DNA from 4 places in the Thermopolyspora flexuosa genome. Region 2 is predicted to be linked to each of the others. Evidence: predicted binding sites of a transcription regulator. Region 2 holds the regulator's gene; each other region holds the start of a gene.
The links. The regulator LexA, encoded in region 2, represses DNA repair genes until DNA is damaged. The targets are predictions, from matches to a motif close to TCGAACANNTGTTCGA.

Region 1 (2,197 bases), 1.3 Mb from region 2:
AAGGCGAGCATGCCGGAGGCGACCAGCGACGCCGAGCTCGCCGCCGAGTCGTTCGGGCAGGCGAAAATCACCGCGAGCCCGCTGGTGATGGCCTCCGTCGCCGCCGCGGTCGCGGACGGCACCTGGCGGCCGCCCACCCTGGTGCCCGGGCGCGAGCAGATCGCGTCCCCGCGGCGGCTGCCGGACGGCGTGGCCGAGCGCCTGCGCACGATGATGGCCGCCGTGGTCACCAAGGGCACCGCGAAGGAGGCGGGCCTGCCCAAGGGCACGGCGGGCAAGACCGGCACCGCCGAGTACGGCACCGGCCCCGAGCTCGACAGCCACGCCTGGTTCATCGGCTTCCGGGGCGACGTCGCGTTCGCCGTCGTGGTGGAGGGCGGTGGCGGTGGCGGGAAGGTCGCCGCGCCCGTGGCCGCGCGGTTCCTGCGCGCCCTCGACACCCCGTGACGGCTCCCGGCCCGGCGTGGCGCGGTCAGAGCGCGAGGGCGGCGGCGTCGTGCCGGAAGGCCACGATGAGCAGGGCGGTGATCAGCGTGGCGATCAGCAGCCAGCTCACCAGGATGATGATCGTGGCGCGGCTCGGGCGACGGCGGGCGGCGCGGCGGCGCGCGTTGAGCTCCCGGCGCTCGAGACGTTCGTTGAGAGATTCCAGCCGCGCTGCGAGTCGTGGATCGTCGTCACTCAGGTGACGCTCGATCTGTGCGAGCAATCGCTCCTCCTCCTGCGACCAGGCCATGCCGGACCTCCCGCAACGCAAGGTGTGTAGCGACGTTCTCCCCAAGCAGGAAGATCATTAGCCGTATCCCGACCGGCTATTTACGACCGGTTTTCGTGTTGCGGTCAACGCCGAACATGTGTTCTAATCAAGGCGTGCGCTGGGACAATCTGCGGCCGTCCGGCGCCGCCGAGCCGGGGCCGGCGCCCGCGCTGTTCCCCGAGGGGGCGGTGGCGCGGACCTTCGACGCGCCCGGGTTCCGGGGGATCACGTTCTACGAGGTCCGCGCCCGGTCGATCGTCAACCGGGTGCCCGCGACCTCCCGGGTGCCGTTCGAGTACACGATCAACCCCTACCGGGGCTGCACCCACGCGTGCGTGTACTGCTTCGCCCGCAACTCCCACTCCTACCTCGACCTCGGCACCGGCCGCGACTTCGACTCCAAGATCATCGTCAAGGTGAACGCGGCCGAGCTCGCCCGCCGGGAGCTCGCCGCGCCGCGGCTGCGCGCCGCCGACCCGCGCCCGGTGGTCGCGATCGGCCCGAACGCCGACTGCTACCAGCGGGCCGAGGGCCGCTACCGGCTCATGCCCGGCATCCTGCGCGCCCTGATCGACGCGGCCCAGCCGTTCGGCATCCTCACCAAGGGCACGCTGATCCTGCGCGACATCGACCTGCTCGCCGAGGCCGCCGAGGTCACCCGGGTCGGGGTGGACGTGTCGGTCGGGTTCACCGACGAGCGCGCCTGGCGCCCGGTCGAGCCCGGCACGCCCTCGCCGCGCGCCCGCCTGGAGGTCTGCGCCAGGCTCAACGAGCGCGGCATCGGCTGCGGCGTGCTGATGGCGCCGATCCTCCCCTACCTCACCGACGGCCCGCGCGCCCTGGAGGCCGCGGTCCGGGAGATCGCCGAGGCCGGGGCCGTCCGGATCGTGCCGATCGTGCTGCACCTGCGGCCGGGGGCGCGTGAATGGTTCATGGCCTGGCTCTCCCGGGAGCACCCCCGCCTCGTCCCCCGTTACCTGGAGCTGTACGGCCGGGGCGCCTACGCGCCCAGGGCGTACCAGGAGCGCGTCGCCGACCAGGTGCGGCGGCTGGCCGAGCGGTACGGCATCGGCGCCGCGGCGGCGCGCGACGGGGTGCGCACCGGCGGCCGGGCCGCCTCCCGCGCGGCCGCGCCGTTGCCGTCCGCGGTGTCGCCGGCCGAGCAGCTCACCCTGCTGTGAGTCAGAGAAATGCCGGGAATCATCTGATTCATGATGAAATGCGGCAATTGACCGCTTTCCTGGGGTATCAATCGCGGCGCTGTCCAGGGGGCGCGCACCGCGCCCCGGCCATCCATGCACAGGGGGGAAGGCATGGGCGACCAGCGCAAGAAGGCGAAACTGTCGGGCAAGGCGAAGAAGGCCGCGATCAAGGCGTCCCGGGAGGCCAAGCAGGCCAAGAAGATGGCGAGACGGGCGGAGATGACACCGGAGCCCGATA
Region 2 (2,197 bases):
ACGGGGTGCCGCGCCACGGGCCGGGGCCGGCCCGTGCTCACGTGCCGCCGTGACGGGCACGCCCGCGGCCCAGGAGGCGCGCGGGCCGAGGGTCCGGGCTCCGCCGGTCGGCGAGGCCCCGCGGGCGGCTCTGCGTCGCCTGGCGGCGGAGATCGGGATGACCGGGGCGAGGTGCTCGCCGCGCGGGAGGCCGCCGCGAGCGGCCGGATCGCCGGGCGGCTCGGAGCCCCCGCCCGAGGCTCCGCCGGAGGACCCGTCCGCGGACGTCGGCACGTCGATCCGCATCGCCGCCTCCCTCGAGAATCGCGAAAAAACGGATCAGTAAGATCGCGAATCGAACACCATATCGATCGAACTCCCGTACGATGTTGTACACCACGCGACCGTCGATTTCGAGACACTATCGAACAATTGTTTGATGATGATCTTGAATAGAGGTACGGTCGCGATGTGCGACAGGAAGAACACGGATCGGAAGACCGGCTCGTGACCGGGTTCGACGGGCCGCGCCGCGAGGAGGATTCATGAGCGAAAAGGAAGAGGCGGGCACCCCCGTCGATTTGGCGGTACGCCGGCGCGACGCCCTCGGGCTCACGCCCCGGCAGCGCAGAATTCTCGAGGTGATCCGGGAGTCGGTGCAGCGGCGCGGTTACCCGCCGTCGATGCGGGAGATCGGCGAGGCGGTCCAGCTCACCAGCACCTCCAGCGTGTCGCACCAGCTCACCGCGCTGCAGCGCAAGGGGTACCTGCGCCGGGACCCGCACCGCCCGCGGGCGCTGGAGGTCCGCCTGCCGGGTGAGCCGGCGCTGTGGGTCGATCCGGACGCGGGTTCCGAGGAGCAGCAGGGCGTGAACCGCCCGGCCGCCGCCTACGTGCCGCTCGTCGGCCGCATCGCCGCCGGTGGCCCGATCCTCGCCGAGGAGCGGGTCGAGGACGTCTTCGCGCTGCCCAAGCAGCTCGTCGGCGAGGGCACGCTCTTCCTGCTCCAGGTCACCGGTGACTCCATGATCGACGCGGCGATCATGGACGGCGACTGGGTGGTGGTGCGCCAGCAGCCCGTCGCGGAGAACGGCGACATCGTCGCGGCCATGATCGACGGCGAGGCGACGGTCAAGACGTTCAAGCGCAAGGACGGCCACGTCTGGCTCGTGCCGCAGAACCCCGCCTACGACCCGATCCCCGGCGACGAGGCGACCCTGCTCGGCCGCGTGGTGGCCGTGCTGCGCAAGCTCTGAGCCCGACGACCGGCCGGCCAGGCCCCGGCCGGATCATCGCCGCCCGGACGGCCAGGTGACCGTGCCGGGCCACACGCGTGCGGGCGGCGGGTCCCCCGCCGCCCCCGTGAAAAACGCCGTACGGCCCGCGACGGACGCGCTCGCGGGCCGTACGTTCGTCAGGTCCGTCAGGGAACGATGTTCACCAGCTTGGGCGCGCGGACGATCACCTTGCGCGGCTCACCGGACAGGTAGGCCTGCACCTTCTGGGAGGCGAGCGCCAGGGCCTGCAGCTCGGACTCGGAGATGTCCGGGGAGACCTCCAGGCGGTCGCGCACCTTGCCCGCGACCTGCACGACGCAGGTGACCGACTCGACCACGAGCAGCGCCGGGTCGGCCTCCGGCCAGGGCACGCGGGTGATCGTCGGCCCGTGGCCCAGCCGCTCCCAGCCCTCCTCGGCGACGTACGGCGCGACCAGGGAGAGCATGATCGCCAGCGCCTCGGCGGCCTCGCGCACCGCCGGGTCGGCCGCGCCCGGCCCGCTGTCGATCGCCTTGCGGATCGCGGAGGTGAGCTCCATCATCCGCGCCACGGCGACGTTGAACCGGTAGGACTCGACGAGCCGGGTGACCTCGTCGATCGTCCGGTGGGTGATCCGGCGCAGCTCCAGGTCGCCGTTCTCGAACGAGATGCCGGGCTCGCTCGCGGCACCGGCCTCGGTCATCACCCGCAGCGCGCGGGCGAGGTACTTCTGCGACGCGCCCGGCGAGACGTCGGCCCAGTCGATGTCGTCCTCCGGCGGGCCGGCGAAGACCATGGTGAGCCGCACCGCGTCGACGCCGTACTTGTCGATCTGCTCACCGAGGTCGACGCCGTTGCCGAGCGACTTCGACATCGCCTTGCCCTGGTTGATCACCTGGCCCTGGTTGAGCAGCCGGGTGAACGGCTCGGTGAAGTCGACCAGGCCCATGTCGTACAGGAC
Region 3 (2,197 bases), 970 kb from region 2:
GTGTCCCGGCCGTGACCGGGGTAGACCCAGGTGTCGTCGGGCAGCCGGTCGAACACGCGCTCCACCACGTCGGTGAAGAGCTGCTCGAACCGCTTCGGGTCGCGGTCGGTGTTGCCGACCCCGCCGGGGAACAGCGAGTCGCCGGTGAACAGGTGCTGGTTCACGCCGCCGCCGTCGTACAGCAGGGCGATCGAGCCCGGCGTGTGCCCCCGCAGGTGGATCACCTCCAGGTGGGTCTCGCCGAGCGGGATGCGGTCGCCGTGCTCGACCGTCCGGGAGACCGGCACCGGCAGGTGCGGCGCGTCGAGCGGGTGGGCGACGACCTGGGCGCCGGTGGCCTTGGCCACCTCCTCCAGCGCCATCCAGTGGTCCTGGTGCCGGTGGGTGGTGACGATCGTGCTGATCGGCCGGTCGCCGATGAGCCGGATCAGCCGGTCCGCCTCGGCGGCGGCGTCGATGAGCAGCCCGTCGCCGGTCCGGTTGCAGCGCAGCAGGTAGGCGTTGTTCTCGAAGTCGCCCACCTCGATCTTGGTGATCGTCACGTCGGCGAGCTCCCGCACGTCCGGCGGCCCGCCCTGCGTGACGTTCCCGGTGTAGCTCACTGGCCTGCTCCCTTCTGCTCTCTCAGGCGCTCCGCGGCCGCACCCCGCGGCATCCCCGTCCATCATGCCCCGGAGCCGTCGGGTAAGTTCGCACGCATGTTCGGTCGGTTTCCCGGGATCCGGCCATGATCCCGGAGCGGAGCACATACCCTAGGTGAACGGGACCCGGCGAGGGGCACCGGGTCGGGGCATCGGGCGCCGCAGCGCCGTCCGGAAGCGCCAACCGGAAATGTCGGTCGCCCTGGCTACCATGCGCCGGGTGACGCCCTTGCCGCTACAGACAATCGGACTCGAGCTCGACGGGACGACCGTGGCTGACCGCCTTATCGTGCGTGGCGCACGTGAACACAACCTCAAGGACGTCTCGCTGGACCTGCCGCGGGACGCTCTGATCGTTTTCACCGGCCTCTCCGGCTCGGGCAAGTCGAGCCTGGCCTTCGACACCATCTTCGCCGAGGGCCAGCGGCGGTACGTCGAGTCGCTGTCGGCGTACGCCCGGCAGTTCCTCGGCCAGATGGACAAGCCCGACGTCGACTTCATCGAGGGCCTGTCCCCGGCCGTCTCCATCGACCAGAAGTCCACCAGCCGCAACCCGCGCTCCACGGTCGGCACGATCACCGAGGTCTACGACTACCTGCGCCTGCTGTGGGCCCGCATCGGCAAGCCGCACTGCCCCAAGTGCCGCCGCCCGATCGCCCGGCAGACCCCGCAGCAGATCGTCGACCGCGTGCTCGAGCTCCCGGAGGGCACCCGGTTCCAGGTGCTCGCCCCGGTGGTGCGCGGCCGCAAGGGCGAGTACGCCGAGCTGTTCCGCGAGCTGCAGGCGAAGGGCTACGCGCGGGCCCGCGTCGACGGCGTCATGATCCGCCTCGAGGAGCCGCCGACGCTGAAGAAGTACGAGAAGCACGACATCGAGGTGATCGTCGACCGGCTCTCGGTGAAGGAGTCGGCGCGCCGCCGGCTCACCGACTCGGTGGAGACCGCGCTGCAGCTCTCCGGCGGCACGATCACCCTCGACTTCGTCGACCTGCCCGAGGACGACCCGAACCGCGAGCGCTTCTACTCCGAGCACCTCTACTGCCCGTACGACGACCTGTCGTTCGAGGAGCTGGAGCCGCGATCGTTCTCGTTCAACTCCCCGTACGGCGCCTGCCCGGACTGCACCGGCCTCGGCACCCGGATGGAGGTCGACCCCGAGCTGGTCGTGCCCGACCCCGAGCGCCGCCTCGGCGACGGGGCGATCGCGCCCTGGGCGAGCGGCCACACCAGCGACTACTTCAACCGGCTGATCGAGGCCCTGGGGAACGCGCTCGGCTTCGACCTCGACACGCCGTGGGAGCGGCTCACCAAGGAGCAGCAGAAGGCCCTGCTCTACGGCCACGACGAGCAGGTGCACGTCCGCTACCACACCAAGTACGGCCGGACGCGCGCCTACTACACCGACTTCGAGGGCGTGGTGCCCTGGGTGCAGCGGCGGCACGCCGACGCCGAGAGCGACGCCAGCCGCGAGCGGTTCGAGGGGTTCATGCGGGAGATCCCCTGCCCCTCCTGCAAGGGCGCCCGGCTCAAGCCGGTCTCGCTCGCGGTCACCGTCG
Region 4 (2,197 bases), 880 kb from region 2:
GCGATGGCCGGCCACTCCAAATGGGCGACGACGAAGCACAAGAAAGCCGCGCTCGACGCCAAGCGGGGCAAGCTGTTCGCCAAGCTCATCAAGAACATCGAGGTGGCGGCGCGGACCGGTGGTCCGGACCCCGACGGCAACCCCACGCTGTACGACGCGATCCTGAAGGCGCGCAAGAACAGCGTGCCGCTCGACAGCATCGAGCGGGCCCGCAAGCGGGGTGGCGGCCTGGAGGCCGGCGGCGCCGACTACCAGACGATCACCTATGAGGGCTACGGCCCCGGCGGCGTCGCCCTGCTCATCGAGTGCCTCACCGACAACCGCAACCGGGCCGCCTCCGAGGTGCGCACCGCGATGACCCGCAACGGCGGCTCGATGGCGGACCCCGGCTCGGTGGCGTACATGTTCAACCGCAAGGGCGTGGTGATCGTCCCCAAGGCCGGCGGCCTCACCGAGGACGACGTGCTCGCCGCGGTGCTCGACGCCGGCGCCGAGGAGGTCAACGACCTCGGCGAGTCCTTCGAGGTGATCAGCGAGGCGAGCGACCTGGTGCCGGTGCGCAAGGCGCTGCAGGACGCGGGCATCGAGTACGAGTCGGCCGACGTCTCCTTCCTGCCCTCGGTGACCGTGCCGCTCGACGAGGAGAACGCCCGCAAGGTGTTCCGCCTCATCGAGGCCCTCGAGGACAGCGACGACGTGCAGAACGTGTACGCCAACTACGACGTCAGCGACGAGGTCATGGAGAAGGTCAACGCCTGACCCGGCGGTCACCCGGCCGGGTGGCGGCCCGCGACCCCGGAGCCGCCGCGAAAAACCAGCGGGCCTGCCGATCTCCCGCCCCATCCCGTTGTAAGGTCGGGGTGGCGAACTGATGTTCGGAGGGTTGGGAGGGCTTGTGCGGGTGCTGGGCATCGACCCGGGATTGACCCGATGCGGGCTCGGTGCCGTCGAGGGGCGGCCCGGCAGCCCGCTCACCCTGGTGCGGGCGGGGGTGGTGCGCACCCCGGCCGGGGACGACATCGGCGCGCGGCTCGTCGCGCTCGAGGCGGGCGTCGAGGAGTGGCTGGAGGAGATCCGGCCCGACGTGGTCGCGGTGGAGCGCCTGTTCGCCCAGGTCAACATCCGCACCGTGATGGGGGTGGCGCAGGCCTCCGGCGTGATCATCGCCTGCGCGGCGCGGCGCGGGCTCCCCGTCGCGCTGCACACGCCGAGCGAGGTGAAGGCCGCGATCACCGGGTACGGCAACGCCGACAAGCGGCAGATCGGCGCCATGGTCACCCGGCTGCTGCGCCTCGACGCGCCGCCCAAGCCCGCCGACGCCGCGGACGCGCTCGCGCTCGCCATCTGCCACGTGTGGCGGGGCGGGGCGAGCGAGCGCCTCGCCGCCGCCGTCGCCAGGGCCCGCGAGGGCCTGCGGTCCGCCGGTCCGGGGGCCGGGGCGGGCACCGGGCGGGCGCCGTCACCGAGGAGGGCCGTGGAGTGATCGCCTCCGTCGAGGGCACGGTCGCCGCGATCCGGCCGGGCGCCGCCGTGATCGAGGTCGGCGGCGTGGGCATGCTCGTGCACTGCACCCCCGCCACCCTCGGCACGCTGCGCGTGGGGGAGCGGGCCCGGCTCGCCACCTCGCTCGTGGTGCGCGAGGACTCGCTCACCCTGTACGGCTTCGCCGACGAGGACGAGCGCGCCGTCTTCGACCTGCTGCAGACCGCGAGCGGCGTCGGCCCCCGCCTGGCGCTGGCGATGCTCGCGGTGCACACCCCGAACGCGCTGCGGGTCGCGGTGGCGAGCGCCGACGTCAAGGCGCTCACCCAGGTGCCGGGCATCGGCCCGAAGGGCGCCCAGCGCATCATCGTGGAGCTGAAGAACAAGCTCGGCACGCCCGAGGAGGCGGTGAACGCGGCCCTCGGCTCCGACGGCCGGGCGCGGCCGCCGTGGCGCGAGCAGGTGCACTCCGGCCTGGTCGGCCTCGGCTACTCGGCCCGGGACGCCGACGAGGCGGTCGCCGCGGTCGCCCCGCAGGCCGACGCCGAGATCGCGGCCGGCCGTACCCCCGACGTGGCCGCCCTGCTCAAGGCCGCCCTGCGGGTGCTCAGCGTCCGGTAGGCCGAGGGGACTGGTGATCGTGCATGAACGATGATCGCGAGCTGGTGTCGCCCGACGCCGCCGGGGACGAGCGGGCGATCGAGGCGGCGCTGCG

Region 1: a site for LexA is predicted at 847-862, ahead of FHX40_RS11240 (Rv2578c family radical SAM protein). Genes of this name have one in related genera too.
Region 3: a site for LexA is predicted at 691-706, ahead of uvrA (excinuclease ABC subunit UvrA). Genes of this name have one in related genera too.
Region 4: a site for LexA is predicted at 864-879, ahead of ruvC (crossover junction endodeoxyribonuclease RuvC). Genes of this name have one in related genera too.

The regions. Positions count from the first base shown of each region.
Region 1 covers NZ_VFPQ01000001.1:2,661,244-2,663,440, forward strand. Annotated here, with positions in the region: gene FHX40_RS11230 (penicillin-binding transpeptidase domain-containing protein) at 1-447, shown strand, start outside; gene FHX40_RS11235 (DUF3040 domain-containing protein) at 473-736, opposite strand; gene FHX40_RS11240 (Rv2578c family radical SAM protein) at 871-1,938, shown strand; gene FHX40_RS25060 (hypothetical protein) at 2,071-2,197, shown strand, end outside.
Region 2 covers NZ_VFPQ01000001.1:1,371,580-1,373,776, reverse strand. Annotated here, with positions in the region: gene lexA (transcriptional repressor LexA) at 525-1,235, shown strand; gene leuS (leucine--tRNA ligase) at 1,403-2,197, opposite strand, start outside.
Region 3 covers NZ_VFPQ01000001.1:2,341,840-2,344,036, forward strand. Annotated here, with positions in the region: gene FHX40_RS09860 (MBL fold metallo-hydrolase) at 1-602, opposite strand, end outside; gene uvrA (excinuclease ABC subunit UvrA) at 913-2,197, shown strand, end outside.
Region 4 covers NZ_VFPQ01000001.1:2,252,991-2,255,187, forward strand. Annotated here, with positions in the region: gene FHX40_RS09485 (YebC/PmpR family DNA-binding transcriptional regulator) at 4-759, shown strand; gene ruvC (crossover junction endodeoxyribonuclease RuvC) at 896-1,483, shown strand; gene ruvA (Holliday junction branch migration protein RuvA) at 1,480-2,103, shown strand; gene ruvB (Holliday junction branch migration DNA helicase RuvB) at 2,127-2,197, shown strand, end outside.